2 regions of the Fictibacillus enclensis genome follow, and region 1 is predicted to be linked to the other one. Evidence: a T-box and tRNA genes for the amino acid it is inferred to sense, from the RefSeq annotation. Region 1 holds a T-box; the other holds one or more tRNA genes.

Region 1 (7,680 bases):
CCCTCACTTATTATAATATTTTCGGGTTCACTTTCCCAATTTTACTTTTTCCATTATATGCTACTATTTTTATATAACCTTCTTAAGGGGAGTTATCATGATATTACAAACAGAAAAGGCGTCTGAAGTCATTGAATTGCTCAGTCGATGGAATGTAAGTATGAGGGATCGGAATCTGGCAGTTGTCGAGGAATTAAATATTGAGATACAGGAACTGCTTGATCCTGCCGAATTGGATCATCAGGAACTGCTATGGCACTCTCTGCTGGAGACGCGGTATACACTCATCCATAAAAGGTATGACGACACCGAAGTCCTTTTGCAGCAACTGGAACTGCTTGAAGGACAACTTTCCCCTGAAATGGCATTTTATTATCACTTTTTTAACGGCTTGTTTGCATCCAGCATGAACCGGCACGTGGATGCTGTTTCCAGTTATCAGATCGCAGAGCGTTTTTTAGGCTGTGTGGAGGATAAAATTGAAGTAGCCGAATTCTATTATAAAGCGGCTGCCGCCTTCTACCATACCCGCAAATTTTTGCTTGCCATCAGTTATGCAAAAATGGCCAGGGAGACGTTCGAAGAAGTTTCAAAGAATGATTTAAGATGCGCTGATTGTGAAAACATCCTGGGCTTGTGCAGCCTCAGCCTCAAACAATATGAACAGGCAGAAGAGCATTTTTTAGATTCTCTGGATATCGCAGAAAAATTTAAAAGCGAAGAATTGCTCAACTTTATTCGCTATAACCTGGGATTTCTTTATTCTGAACAAAATTTATCCGATATCGCCATCCGGCATCTCGGCGAACTGTACAGTAAAAAGTTTATCCCTCACAAGCTTTCCTTTCTGCTTGCACGTGAATACTTCAAGATGAATGATAAGGAAAATGGATTTTATTATCTTCATCAAGGCATGGATGTGTGCAGCAGCGTTCAAAATGAAGAGTATCTCCATCACCTGCAAATTTTAAATGCCCAGTACTCTGATCTTCCTTTCGTGGAAATTGAACAGATTGTTATTGAGCATTTGAAATACTTTGAAGAAAAACAGCTTTGGGGTTTTGTGCAGGACTATACAGAATCTCTTGCTACCCTTCTTCATCATGAAAAACAATTTGAAAAAGCCAGTACTTATTTTTACCAGGCGTTCCGCGCTAAAACCAAAATCGAAGAAATGGGGTATTTACGATGAAAAAAGCAAAAATTCTTTTGGGAACATTTTTGGTTTTGACCGCGCTTATCGGCGCAGTTGCAAGTAACGGAAGCTTAGAGGCCGAGCACGGCGTCATCCGCGACACTCCAACACATCTTTAATCAAAAAAAGAGCCGGCTGGCTCTTTTTTTGATGCATTCATTATTTTGTAGATAACCCCCGGGCATTGAAGATCCGGTCAATCAACTTTCCATTTTTCCCGCGGTTAAGGAGCTTGTCTGCCTGTTTAATGGCACGTGCACCGTCATTGAAGGATGCATTTGGAGTCAGCGACCAATGAGACTGCAAAATGATTTTAGTGACAGCATCCCGTCCCATTGCATTTGCCAATTCATAAAGAGGCTGAGACCAGATTTCCCCGTCGGCATGAACTTCACCTATCGCATCGTTCGGGTACACTTTGTTTTCATCGAGCCTGCGCAGGCAAGGGGGATCGCCTGCGGAATACGAGGTCGCATCCCACTCGGCTACACAAGCTCTGCCAAAGGATTTTCCGGAAAGTGCGTCTTCATAAACAGCACCGAGATAATCCCCAAAGCCTTCACCCATGGAGCCTCCTTCAATGGAATCTCCAAACCCCGGAACCTGGTTATCCTGTATGGAATGACCATATTCATGGGCAATAACCCCTGCGTCCTCCGCATCATCCACACCGCCTGATCCAAAGGTCAGATCTTTTTTAGTCGGGCTGTAAAAAGAGTTATCTCCTTTATATGTATTCACATTGGCTGTTATGGAGCGGTTATTGATGTTTGTAAAGCCGAGCGACTGAATGTAACGCTGCAGCCGGTCGATATGATAGTAGGCCATGACATCTTCAAACCGGTCATCGGAACGGGTATAACGAAAAACATTGCTTTTGTTTTTTGTTTTTGCTTTGGAATAAACATTAACAAAATCACCTGTAAGTGTACCTGATCCATCAAGTCCCTGCAGCGCCACCGTTTTAAGCTGTGCGGTTAATTCCGGGGAATCGGCATCGTTATTATCTGCAAGATTGGAGGCACTTCCGCTTGACTCTACGGGGTTCGGATAAAATACTTGTCCCGATCCTATCGCTTTTTGGTTTAAGTCTTTCTTTTTCAACAATTTCCCTGTTCCTGCGTGAACGATGGTTTCCCATGCGCCAAAAGGTTTTTTTGCATGCACAATAACCTTGTATGCTGGTATGGCCTTTCCATTTTGGATCACATACCCAAACATATTCTTTGTCGTTCCCCAATCTCCCTCTCCTTTGTCTCCTATCAACTTATGAGCTTTGGACTCTGCCTGGCCTTTAGAAAGCTTGTCCTCCACCCGTTCTACTGATGTGTAGGGAATATAGTCCGAGACCACAAGAGAAATTTCTCCTGAAGGATCCACTGTTACTGCGAGCTGTCTGCCGAATACTTGGTACCCATTGACCGTTTGCTGGTATCTCACGTAGCTCCCCGCCTCTGTCTGCACAGTATTGACGTAAGAAAGACCGGAAAGATCCTGAGGAAGCTTTAATGCGCCCGCTTGTTCTTTTAAATAGGCATCTGCTCTTGCTTTCGCATTGATTTCTTGTGCTTTAACCATTGAACTTTGAGCCATGGGACTTCCTTGCTGGCAGACAGGCACTCCCAATGTAATTACGAGGGCTGCTGCAGCGGACCAGATCATTTTCTTTCTCATCATCTCTTTTTCCCCTATTCTTTTTAAATTTTCAGACAGCTTAATTGTACGTTGTGAAAATAGAACCAGGCAATAGACACAATGAGCTATTTTTACAAGTTTTGGATACTGAGCAATCAGGGGAAAGTACTTTTCAAAAATATAAAAGTACTTCTTTTACCCGAATACACAAAGGCTTTCACTGAAAGAGAATAACCTGCTATAATAAGGAAACAATTCCTTTATTGAAAAGGCGATGATGAGAAAGAGTAGAATCTCACCATTTTTACACAGAGAGCTTCGGCAGCTGAAAAGAAGCACTAATGAAGATTCGAACATGGTCTCAGAGCTCTGTCCTGAATTCAGAACCTTGTGAGTAGGGAGCAGCGAGTGGTGGCACTTGTTATCAAAACCACAGTATAAGAGTGTTCTTTTTACTCACTCCGTACTTGCTGAGATGACAGGCGCAAGCCTCTCATGAATAAAGGTGGTACCACGGGCAGACCGGCCCCGTCCTTATCTGTTTTTTTAGATATGGGCGGGGTTTTTCTGTTGTTTAGTATGAATAAAACGAGTTTCGGGAAAGGGTAGTAGAGACCGGGCTCAACAATGAGGAGGAATACTGATGGCTATTTTTATTGGAGGAGCGTGGCCCTATGCGAACGGATCTCTTCACACCGGGCACATTGCAAGCTTACTGCCCGGAGATATATTGGCGCGCTATTACCGGTTAAAGAGTGAAAAGGTGCTGTATGTCTCAGGCAGCGACTGCAACGGAACACCTATCACGATCAGGGCGAGACAGGAAGGCATAACGCCTGAGGAAGTGGCGGACCGCTATCACACGGAGTTTGAAAATAACTTTAACGCGCTTGGTTTCTCGTATGACTGCTATACCCGCACAGATCATCCTCATCATCACAAAATTGTTCAGGAAATCTTTCTTTCTCTCTATAAGAGAGGGTACATTTATCCAAAAGAAATCGAACAGGCGTATTGCGAAACCTACGAACAATTTCTTCCTGACCGTTATGTTGAAGGCACCTGTCCGGTTTGCGGAAGCCATGCACGGGGAGACCAATGTGACAATTGCTCGACGATTCTTGATCCTTCAGACCTCCTTGACAGAACGTGCAAGCTTTGCGGCAAGCCACCCGTCTTCAAGCGGACCGAGCATTTATACTTCGCTCTTCGCTTCTTTCAGCAGGTACTGGAAAAAGATGTGGAAGAAGCGGAAAAGAAGCACTCCTGGCGGACTAATGCCATTCAGCTGACCAAACGTTATTTGCGGGAAGGGCTGATCGACCGGGCCGTCTCGCGTGACCTTTCCGTAGGTGTTTCTGTTCCGATTGAAGGCTATGAAAAGAAGAAAGTCTATGTGTGGATTGAAGCTGTATCGGGATATTACTCTGCCAGTAAGCTATGGGCGCAATTAACAGGGAAAGATGATTCTCCGTTCTGGCAGGAGGATACCGTAACCTATTATGTCCACGGCAAAGACAACATTCCCTTTCACACCATTATCTGGCCGGCGATCCTCCATGGAATCGGGAATCCTGCCCTTCCCCGCCATATTGTTTCCAATGAATATTTGACATTGGAAAAGAAGAAGCTGTCCACAAGCAAGAACTGGGCGGTTTGGGTTCCTGATCTATTAGAACGCTATCATCCCGATTCCATTCGTTACTTTTTGACAATCAATGCACCAGAGAATCGTGACACCGATTTTTCATGGCGTGAGTTTATTTACAGCCACAACAGCGAGCTGCTTGGAGCTTACGGAAATTTCGTTAACCGAACCTTGAAGTTTATCGAAAAGTCGTTCAATGGACAGGTTCCCGATGGAGAAATCGCCAACATTGCAAGAGACGGGCTGCCTCCTCTCTATAATAGAATTGGCTCCCTCATCGAAGAGTCCCGCATTAGAGAAGGACTGGACGAGATTTTTTCCTACATCCGTTCTGCCAATAAATACTTTGATGAGCAGCAGCCCTGGAAGCAAATCAAAGATAAAGATCAAAGCAGGGTCAACGGGACACTCGCCACCTGTGTCGTTATCATTGCCAATCTCGCTCAGCTCCTGGAACCCTTTTTGCCTTTTTCCAGTCAAAAAGTACGTGAGACGCTCAAGCTCGACGGTGCATCCTGGGAGATGGTTACTCCGAAAGATATTGTGGTTTCCGAAGTATCCCCGCTGTTTGAACGAATTGACCTTAAGCAAATTGATGAGGAGTTCAAACGATTGGGAAATGAGTTTTAACACACAAAAAGGAACGAAACCGTTTATATCGGTTCGTTCCTTTCGTTGTTTATACAGCTTTTTGATTCATGTGTTTATTCCCATCTTCAAGATCTGATTTCGTCCAAAGGATAACCCCACCAATGAAGTAAAGAAAAGACGGCACAAGGACTCATGCCGTATACCGATTACAAGCACTGTATAAATGAAGCGATTGATCTGTATAAAGAAGCCATGTTTGCCTATTCCGATACACAGGGCCTTCCCTCTCTTCGTCATGAACTGGCACGGCAATTGCAAGACTGCAAGTGTTCACCGAACGAGAACGTATCGTGGTAGTAACTGGTTCCCAGCAGGCGCTTCATCTCCTGATCTCACTTCCTTTCCCAAATGGCAAGCAGACCATTTGCGTCGAACAGCCGACCCATCCCAGCATGATAGAATCCCTGCGTCACCAGAATGCGAGAACGACAGGCATCGAGATCCACAGAGACGGACCAGACTTATCACAATTGGAACACATTTTTCGAACAGAAGATATTAAGTTTTTTTATACCGTTTCACGATTTCACAATCCAACAGGCTACAGTTATTCAAATAAGCAAAGAAAAAGAATCGTTGAGCTCGCCCAAAAGTATGATGTATTTATTGTGGAAGATGACTATATGGGAGATTTGGACCATAACAAAAAACAAGATCCGATGTTTGCTTTCGACCCATCCGGAAGAGTGATCTATACAAAAAGCTTTTCCAAGGTGCTCCTCCCTGGCTTACGACTTGGTTTGGTCGTCCTTCCTGATTCATTAAAAGAGAACTTTCTGCGGGGAAAATTCGGCATGGATGTCCATACCCCCATTCTTACTCAAGGTGCACTTGAAATTTATTTAAAAAGCGGAATGTACGGAGCCCATATTCATAAATTACGGAATTTATATCATCAAAAAGGAATAATTGCACAGAAGGCTTATCAAAATTACTTACCGGCAAATACTGCCTATACAGGTTCCAACTCTGGATTTTATTCCAGTATCGAGTTGCCCCATCCACTAAAAGCAACCCATTTCGTTCAGCATTTAAAGAAAAGGGGATTTTGCTGGAAAGCATGGAGGAAATGTATCTGCCCGATTTCAAAAAATTAAATACCGTACGGCTCAGCGTCTCTAAGGTTGATAAACACCTTATACCCAAAGGGATTCTAAAAATCGGAAAAGCAATTGAAGTCCTGCTTACGAACTGGGTGTAGACAAAACAAAAACGAGTGGAAGATTTCCACCCGTTTTACTCTGCACTGCTATGAGCTTTTAATCCCATTTTAAATTTTTTTGCGGATTATGAATTAATGGCTTCTGCCTCTTCCTTAGGAAAATCCGGAATCCAGTCACCGTGAGCTTGAATGAGATCGTCACATAGCGCAACGATGTCATCCAGTGAAAGCTCTGCAGCGGTATGAGGATCCAAAAACGCAGCCTGGTACAAATGATCGCGGCTTCCTGTGACTGCTGCCTCGATCGTCAGCAGCTGCGTGTTGATGTTCGTACGGTTAAGGGCGGCCAGCTGTTCAGGAAGCTCACCCATATAGCATGGTTTGATTCCGTTCCGGTCGGCGACACATGGAACTTCTACGACCGCTTTTGACGGAAGATTTGAGATTAAGTTTCCTTCATTCAGCACATTTCCGCCAAACACAAACGGTTGATTCGTTTCCATTGCTTCGATGATCCTTGATCCATATTCATGTGAACGCACATGGGTCAGCTGTTCATTTTCCACGATGCTATCGCGCATTTTTTCCCAGTCTGCGATCTGCTGCTCACATCGTCTTGGATATTCATCCAGCGGAATATTGAATTTTTCTATCAGTTCAGGGTAATTTCTTTTAATAAAGTAAGGGTGGTACTCCGCATTATGTTCTGAAGATTCCGTTACATAGTAGCCGAATTTATCCATGAGCTCAAAGCGCACCATGTCATTGTGCTTTTCTTTTTGCTTTTCTTTTGCACGGTGCTTGATTTCTGGATAGAGGTCTTCTCCGTTGCGCTTGATCTCCAAAAGCCAAGCCATGTGGTTAATCCCCGCAATGCGCTCTTCTATTCCATCTGCCGGAAGATCCAGCGATTCCAGTAAGTCTCTTGTACATACCTGCACACTGTGGCATAGCCCGACAGCCTTTATGGATGTATAGCGTAAAACAACACCTGTAAGGGAAGCCATCGGATTGGTATAGTTCAGAAGCCAGGCGTCAGGGCATACATTTTCCATGTCTTTTGCAAGATCAAGCATAACCGGGATCGTCCGCAAGGCACGGAATATCCCGCCGATCCCAATCGTATCTGCGATCGTTTGCTCCAGGCCATATTTTTTCGGGATTTCAAAATCAATCACTGTGCTTGGTTTATAGCCTCCCACCTGAATCGCGTTAATGACATAGGAAGCACCTGATAAAGCGGGAATTCTCTCCGTATATGACTTAATCATAACGTCAGATTTAAGATTCTTTTTAAGCTGGTTCAGCATCGCCTCTGATTCGCTGAGACGTTTAGGGTCAATATCAAACAGCGCAAATTCAAAACTTTGCAGCGCAGGTGACAGCATG
Region 2 (7,680 bases), 970 kb from region 1:
AATGATCGTGAAGGTTGGCGAATTGACGACCCGTTTAACTCCGAGACCCTTGGCCAAACCCTTGGTAAAGGTCGTTTTGCCCGCACCCAAATCTCCTTCGAGTGTCAGAACATCACCGGCCTGAAGCAGGGTTCCGAGCTTTTCCGCCAGTTCCGCCGTCTCTTCAGGAGAGGTTGTACTTATTATTAACTGTTCCATGTGATGCACCTCTATTACGAAAAATGATTGTATCCCGCCTTCAATAGTGGTTCCACGTGTGATCCCTTTTTAAGCCGCACACCGGGCTCCCCGCTGGAAACCTCGCCGATGACGGTTAACGTATATCCCGCCTTCTTACAAGCAGCTTCTGCCTGTGCAAAGTCGTCTGGCGACATCGTCCCAATCAGCTTATAGTCCTCTCCGCCGAAAAAGATCCATTGATCCTGTTGATCCTCGGGGTACATCTGGAGAACCGGACTCCTGGGAAGCTTGTCATGAAAGAGGGTAAGAACTGCACCGCTCGCTTCGGCAATCTCATTCGCCTCGCTTGCCACACCGTCACTAATGTCATTCAGCGACACCCGTTTGTCGGAGGCAGCCAAAATCCGTCCCTGCCCTACATGCGGCTCGGGAAACTGGTGCGCTTTTACGAGTTGTTTTTCTTCCGCGGTAAAGGGACCTGTTAACGACCGTTTCAGCAACAGATCCAGGCCGCCTGCCGAATCACCGACTGGCCCGGATAAAAACACCACGTCACCCGGCTTGGCATTGCTTCTCAGCAGTTTTCTGCCCGGCTCCACTTGTCCCATGACGGTAACCGACAAAACAAGCGGCCCTTTGGTCGAAACCGTGTCCCCGCCAATCAGGTCCATATCGTAGGCTTCTGCTAAGTCAGCCATCCCTTTATAAACCTGAGAAAGGTCCTCTTCCTCCCAGCTAGACGGAATCGCAATGGAAACCAGATAGTAGAGCGGAACACCGCCCATGGCCGCAATATCACTGATGTTGGCAGCCAGTGACTTATAGCCCACATGATAAGGGGTCATCGTCTCACTGGTGAAATGGATACCCTCCACCATCGTGTCCAGGCATACAATCTGATCCCAGGATGAACCTTGAACAAGGGCCGCATCATCGCCGATTCCCTGTATGACAGACGACTGGCGGTGGCCAGCCGGACTGATTGTTTTAATCCACTCAAACTCATCCCGCATCGTATGTACCTTTCCTTTGCGAATTTGATTTGAACTTTTTTAACTTATGAAAAAACCCTAGGCATCTGAGATCCTAAGGGTTATGTGTCTTTTATTAGTTTATCTTATTTCACTGAAAAAACCTATTTTTACATAAAAAAACACGAAACAAATTGTTTCGTTTACGTTTAAAAGATGGCGGACCCGACCGGGATCGAACCGGCGATCTCCTGCGTGACAGGCAGGCATGTTAACCGCTACACCACGAGTCCATTGGCTATATTTCTTGACTGTGATGCCAGAAATTAAAATTGGTTGCGGGGACAGGATTTGAACCTGCGACCTTTGGGTTATGAGCCCAACGAGCTACCAGACTGCTCCACCCCGCGATGATTTAAATGCTTACTGATGATGTTACTCACCGTAGCTTAATTTGGTAAATATTTTGTATGTCTGAGTCGACAATAATAAATATATCATGGAATTTGTTTTTATGCAACCCTTTTTTTTAGGAAGTTGCACGCCAACGTAATCGCTGGCGCACAACTGATTCTTATTATGCCACTTTCTTCTCATCTTTATTCTTTTTATGAAGCCCTTTGCCATAATAAAAGGCTACAAGTCCAAGGATCCAAAGTGGTCCGACAATGAGCGCAATACGTGTATCTTTGAAATATCCCATGATTCCAATCACCATCAGCAAGAATGCTAAAGCAATATACGAACCGTACGGCCAGAATGGCGTCTTGAACTTCAAATCCTTAAGGTCGTCCGCTGACAAAGACCTTCTGAACTTCATTTGGGAAAGGAGAATGGTTCCCCATGTCCAAATTGCACCAAATGTAGAGATACTTGTGATCCATACAAATACAGCTGAACCAGGGAACAAGTAGTTAAGCACTACCCCAATGAGCAAAGCCCCTGCGGAAAGCAAAATGGCCTTTGATGGAACACCTTTGGAGCTGATCTTTTTCAGCCCTTTAGGTGCCTGCTCCTGCTGTGCCAGGTTAAACAGCATGCGTCCCGTACTGAAAATACCGCTGTTACAGCTGGAGAGGGCGGCTGTTAACACTACAAAGTTGATAATACCTGCTGCTTGAGCGATGCCAATTTTCTCAAATGTAAGCACAAACGGGCTTCCTGTTGTCCCAATTTCATTCCATGGATAAATGGACATGATGACAAACAAAGCACCGACGTAGAATAATAAAATTCTCCAGAACACGGTGTTAATGGCCCGTGCCAATACCTTTTTCGGATTCTTGACTTCCCCGGCAGTTACACCGATCATCTCAATTCCCAGGAAGGCGAACATGACCATTTGCATGGACATCAAGATACCTTTAAAGCCGTTTGGCGCAAAACCTCCATGTGACCAGAGGTTGCTGATTCCAGTCGCAATTCCATGATTTCCAAATCCAAAGAAAATAATACCCAAACCAGAAATAATCAATGCGATAATGGCAACAATCTTAATCATGGCAAACCAGAATTCAAATTCACCATATGCTTTGGCGGTAATTAAGTTTACCGAAGCCATAATAACGAGGGCTGCAAGCGCCCAGATCCAATTCGGAACGTTCGGGAACCACTTCTCCATATAGATCCCCACAGCCGTAATCTCGGCCATACAGGTAACGACCCATAGAAACCAGTAATTCCACCCGGTGATATAGCCGGAGAGCGGTCCCAGATGATCCTTCGCATATCGGCTGAAAGAACCGGCAACCGGATTATGAATCGCCATCTCCCCAAGTGCACGCATAATAAGAAACATAACAGCTCCTGCAATGGTATAGGCTACAAGAATGGCCGGACCAGCGAGCTTAATCGCACTGGCTGAACCCAAAAATAACCCGACACCAATTGCAGCGCCCAGTGACATTAGCGTAATATGTCTTGATTCCAATCCACGATGAAGTTCCTCTTGTTGCTTCATTTCATGTTGTCCTCCCTGATGTCTGATTAAAGCGCTTTCATGCTTATTCTATCATATAGTATGTAATTCGACAAACTCATTCATTTAATGAGGATATAGCCCTATCCCTTGATAAATAAGGGTTTCTTTCGCCTCCACCTCTATGATTATACAGCTTATTAACCAAAAAGAAAATTGGATACATACAGGAGACGATGGGGCAACTTTGCCTCCCTTTTTAGTGGGTTTTTAAAAAATAAGGAGACTAATTAGGGGGTTTTTGAATAGTAAGGGACTAATTAGGAGCTTTTTTATTAAGTTTGTGGTCCGTTTACTCTCTTTGGAGAAGATACTTGGAAAGAAAAAGGACTTATTTAGGGATTTTCGGTGTGGGCGAAGCTGGGATGAGGCCTGTTTGTTCCCCTCGTGGCGGCGTTACTTGCGGTTCGACATGATTTAGTTGCGGGTTGGCCTCTCTTACTTGCGCTTCGACATGATTTAGTTGCGGTGATCGGGAATTTAGTTGCGGTTCGACACGATTTACTTGCATATCACGTCATTTTCATCTTTCGACAAAACAAAAAAGCACCGCTGATTTCTCAGCAGTGCTTTCATTTGCCCGGCAACGTCCTACTCTAACAGGGGGAAGCCCCCAACTACCATCGGCGCTGAAGAGCTTAACTTCCGTGTTCGGTATGGGAACGGGTGTGACCTCTTCGCTATTGCCACCAGACATATGTTTTTGAGGCATATTCCCTCAAAACTAGATAACTTCATCCAAACTTACTGATTTAATTAAGGATAAGCCCTCGACCGATTAGTATCTGTCAGCTCCACGTGTCACCACGCTTCCACACCAGACCTATCAACCTCATCATCTCTAAGGGGTCTTACTCACTTGACGTGATGGGAAATCTCATCTTGAGGGGGGCTTCATGCTTAGATGCTTTCAGCACTTATCCCGTCCACACGTAGCTACCCAGCTATGCCCCTGGCGGAACAACTGGTACACCAGCGGTGTGTCCATCCCGGTCCTCTCGTACTAAGGACAGCTCCTCTCAAATTTCCTGCGCCCGCGACGGATAGGGACCGAACTGTCTCACGACGTTCTGAACCCAGCTCGCGTACCGCTTTAATGGGCGAACAGCCCAACCCTTGGGACCTACTTCAGCCCCAGGATGCGATGAGCCGACATCGAGGTGCCAAACCTCCCCGTCGATGTGGACTCTTGGGGGAGATAAGCCTGTTATCCCCAGGGTAGCTTTTATCCGTTGAGCGATGGCCCTTCCATGCGGAACCACCGGATCACTAAGCCCGACTTTCGTCCCTGCTCGACTTGTAGGTCTCGCAGTCAAGCTCCCTTGTGCCTTTACACTCTGCGAATGATTTCCAACCATTCTGAGGGAACCTTTGGGCGCCTCCGTTACGATTTAGGAGGCGACCGCCCCAGTCAAACTGCCCACCTGACACTGTCTCCGAACCGGATCACGGTTCCAGGTTAGAATTTCAATACAGTCAGGGTAGTATCCCACCGACGCCTCCATCGAAGCTGGCGCTCCGACTTCTCAGGCTCCTACCTATCCTGTACAAACTGTACCAAAATCCAATATCAAGCTGCAGTAAAGCTCCATGGGGTCTTTCCGTCCTGTCGCGGGTAACCTGCATCTTCACAGGTACTATAATTTCACCGGGTCTCTCGTTGAGACAGTATCCAAATCGTTACACCTTTCGTGCGGGTCGGAACTTACCCGACAAGGAATTTCGCTACCTTAGGACCGTTATAGTTACGGCCGCCGTTTACTGGGGCTTCAATTCAGAGCTTCTCCCCTAAGGGATAACCCCTCCTCTTAACCTTCCAGCACCGGGCAGGTGTCAGCCCCTATACTTCGCCTTGCGGCTTCGCAGAGACCTGTGTTTTTGCTAAACAGTCGCTTGGATCTATTCACTGCGGCTCTCTCGGGCGATAAACCCTACCAGAGCACCCCTTCTCCCGAAGTTACGGGGTCATTTTGCCGAGTTCCTTAACGAGAGTTCTCCCGATCATCTTAGGATTCTCTCCTCGCCTACCTGTGTCGGTTTGCGGTACGGGCACCTCTTTCCTCACTAGAGGCTTTTCTTGGCAGTGTAGGATCAGGGACTTCGGTACTGTAATTTCCCTCGCCGTCACAGCTCAGCCTTCACGATTGCGGGATTTGCCTCACAATCAGCCTAACTGCTTAGACGCGCATTTCCATTCGCGCGCTCTCCCTACCTTCCTGCGTCCCCCCGTCGTTCAAACGGAAAGGAGGTGGTACAGGAATTTCAACCTGTTGGCCATCGCCTACGCCTTTCGGCCTCGGCTTAGGTCCCGACTAACCCTGAGCGGACGAGCCTTCCTCAGGAAACCTTAGGCTTTCGATGGACAAGATTCTCACTTGTCTTTCGCTACTCATACCGGCATTCTCACTTCAAAGCGCTCCACCAGTCCTTCCGGTCTGACTTCACCGCACTTCGAACGCTCCCCTACCACTGTACCTGACGGTACAATCCATAGCTTCGGTGATACGTTTAGCCCCGGTACATTTTCGGCGCAGAGTCACTCGACCAGTGAGCTATTACGCACTCTTTAAATGGTGGCTGCTTCTAAGCCAACATCCTGGTTGTCTGGGCAACTCCACATCCTTTCCCACTTAACGTATACTTTGGGACCTTAGCTGATGGTCTGGGCTGTTTCCCTCTTGACTACGGATCTTATCACTCGCAGTCTGACTCCCGCGGATAAGTCTCTGGCATTCGGAGTTTGACTGAATTCGGTAACCCTGTGGGGGCCCCTAGTCCAATCAGTGCTCTACCTCCAGGACTCTAGCCGCGAGGCTAGCCCTAAAGCTATTTCGGGGAGAACCAGCTATCTCCGTGTTCGATTGGCATTTCACCCCTACCCACACCTCATCCCCGCACTTTTCAACGTGCGTGGGTTCGGGCCTCCATTCAGTGTTACCTGAACTTCACCCTGGACATGGGTAGATCACACGGTTTCGGGTCTACGACAACGTACTATGGCGCCCTATTCAGACTCGCTTTCGCTGCGGCTCCGCCTTCTCGGCTTAACCTTGCACGTTATCGTAACTCGCCGGTTCATTCTACAAAAGGCACGCTGTCACCCGTTAATGGGCTCCAACTACTTGTAGGCACACGGTTTCAGGATCTCTTTCACTCCCCTTCCGGGGTGCTTTTCACCTTTCCCTCACGGTACTGGTTCACTATCGGTCACTAGGGAGTATTTAGCCTTGGGAGATGGTCCTCCCGGATTCCGACGGGGTTTCACGTGTCCCGCCGTACTCAGGATCCACTCAGGAGGGAACGAAGTTTCAACTACAGGGCTGTTACCTTCTTTGGCCGGCCTTTCCAGACCGCTTCATCTACCCCGTTCCTTTGTAACTCCATGTAGAGTGTCCTACAACCCCAGAGGGCAAGCCCTCTGGTTTGGGCTGTTTCCGTTTCGCTCGCCGCTACTCAGGAAATCGCATTTGCTTTCTCTTCCTCCGGGTACTTAGATGTTTCAGTTCCCCGGGTCTGCCTTCTCATATCCTATGTATTCAGATATGGATACCATCCCATTACGGATGGTGGGTTCCCCCATTCGGAAATCCCCGGATCAACGCTTACTTACAGCTCCCCGAGGCATATCGGTGTTCGTCCCGTCCTTCTTCGGCTCCTAGTGCCAAGGCATCCACCGTGCGCCCTTTCTAGCTTAACCTTTAACACGATCGTAAGATCGTTAAAAATAGTACTAAATCAGCGCACAACTAATGAATTAGTTGGCTTGTTTGGATGTTTCGTTATCTAGTTTTCAAGGAACATGGCCACAACAAATGTGTAACCTTATTATGAATTGAAAGAAACGATGTTCTTTCAAAACCAAACAAAAGCTCAGAGTAAGATTCATGAGGCACCTGAGTGCTCATGTCTCCATAGAAAGGAGGTGATCCAGCCGCACCTTCCGATACGGCTACCTTGTTACGACTTCACCCCAATCATCTGTCCCACCTTCGGCGGCTGGCTCCAAAAGGTTACCCCACCGACTTCGGGTGTTACAAACTCTCGTGGTGTGACGGGCGGTGTGTACAAGGCCCGGGAACGTATTCACCGCGGCATGCTGATCCGCGATTACTAGCAATTCCGGCTTCATGTAGGCGAGTTGCAGCCTACAATCCGAACTGAGAGTGGCTTTTTGGGATTGGCTCGGCCTCGCGGCTTCGCAACCCTTTGTACCACCCATTGTAGCACGTGTGTAGCCCAGGTCATAAGGGGCATGATGATTTGACGTCATCCCCACCTTCCTCCGGTTTGTCACCGGCAGTCACCTTAGAGTGCCCAACTGAATGCTGGCAACTAAGGTCAAGGGTTGCGCTCGTTGCGGGACTTAACCCAACATCTCACGACACGAGCTGACGACAACCATGCACCACCTGTCACTCTGTCCCCCGAAGGGGAAAGCTTGATCTCTCAAGTGGTCAGAGGATGTCAAGACCTGGTAAGGTTCTTCGCGTTGCTTCGAATTAAACCACATGCTCCACTGCTTGTGCGGGCCCCCGTCAATTCCTTTGAGTT

The links. A T-box is a leader RNA that pairs with one kind of tRNA and senses whether it is charged. The one in region 1 lies ahead of metG (methionine--tRNA ligase), so its partner is inferred to be a tRNA-Met.
Region 2: it encodes a tRNA-Met, which carries the amino acid that the T-box ahead of metG (methionine--tRNA ligase) is inferred to sense. The anticodon was not compared.

Annotation. Positions count from the first base shown of each region.
Region 1 is NZ_CP126109.1:1,202,048-1,209,727, reverse strand. It holds gene QNH15_RS06515 (hypothetical protein) at 98-1,192, shown strand; gene QNH15_RS06510 (hypothetical protein) at 1,189-1,314, shown strand; gene QNH15_RS06505 (M36 family metallopeptidase) at 1,355-2,872, opposite strand; T-box leader at 3,096-3,369, shown strand; gene metG (methionine--tRNA ligase) at 3,474-5,108, shown strand; gene QNH15_RS06495 (aminotransferase-like domain-containing protein) at 5,420-6,226, shown strand; gene melA (alpha-glucosidase/alpha-galactosidase) at 6,417-7,680, opposite strand, start outside.
Region 2 is NZ_CP126109.1:229,211-236,890, reverse strand. It holds gene tsaE (tRNA (adenosine(37)-N6)-threonylcarbamoyltransferase complex ATPase subunit type 1 TsaE) at 1-198, opposite strand, end outside; gene thiL (thiamine-phosphate kinase) at 213-1,193, opposite strand; tRNA gene QNH15_RS01395 (tRNA-Asp) at 1,369-1,444, opposite strand; tRNA gene QNH15_RS01390 (tRNA-Met) at 1,485-1,561, opposite strand; gene QNH15_RS01385 (amino acid permease) at 1,729-3,111, opposite strand; rRNA gene rrf (5S ribosomal RNA) at 3,708-3,823, opposite strand; rRNA gene QNH15_RS01375 (23S ribosomal RNA) at 3,888-6,826, opposite strand; rRNA gene QNH15_RS01370 (16S ribosomal RNA) at 7,045-7,680, opposite strand, start outside.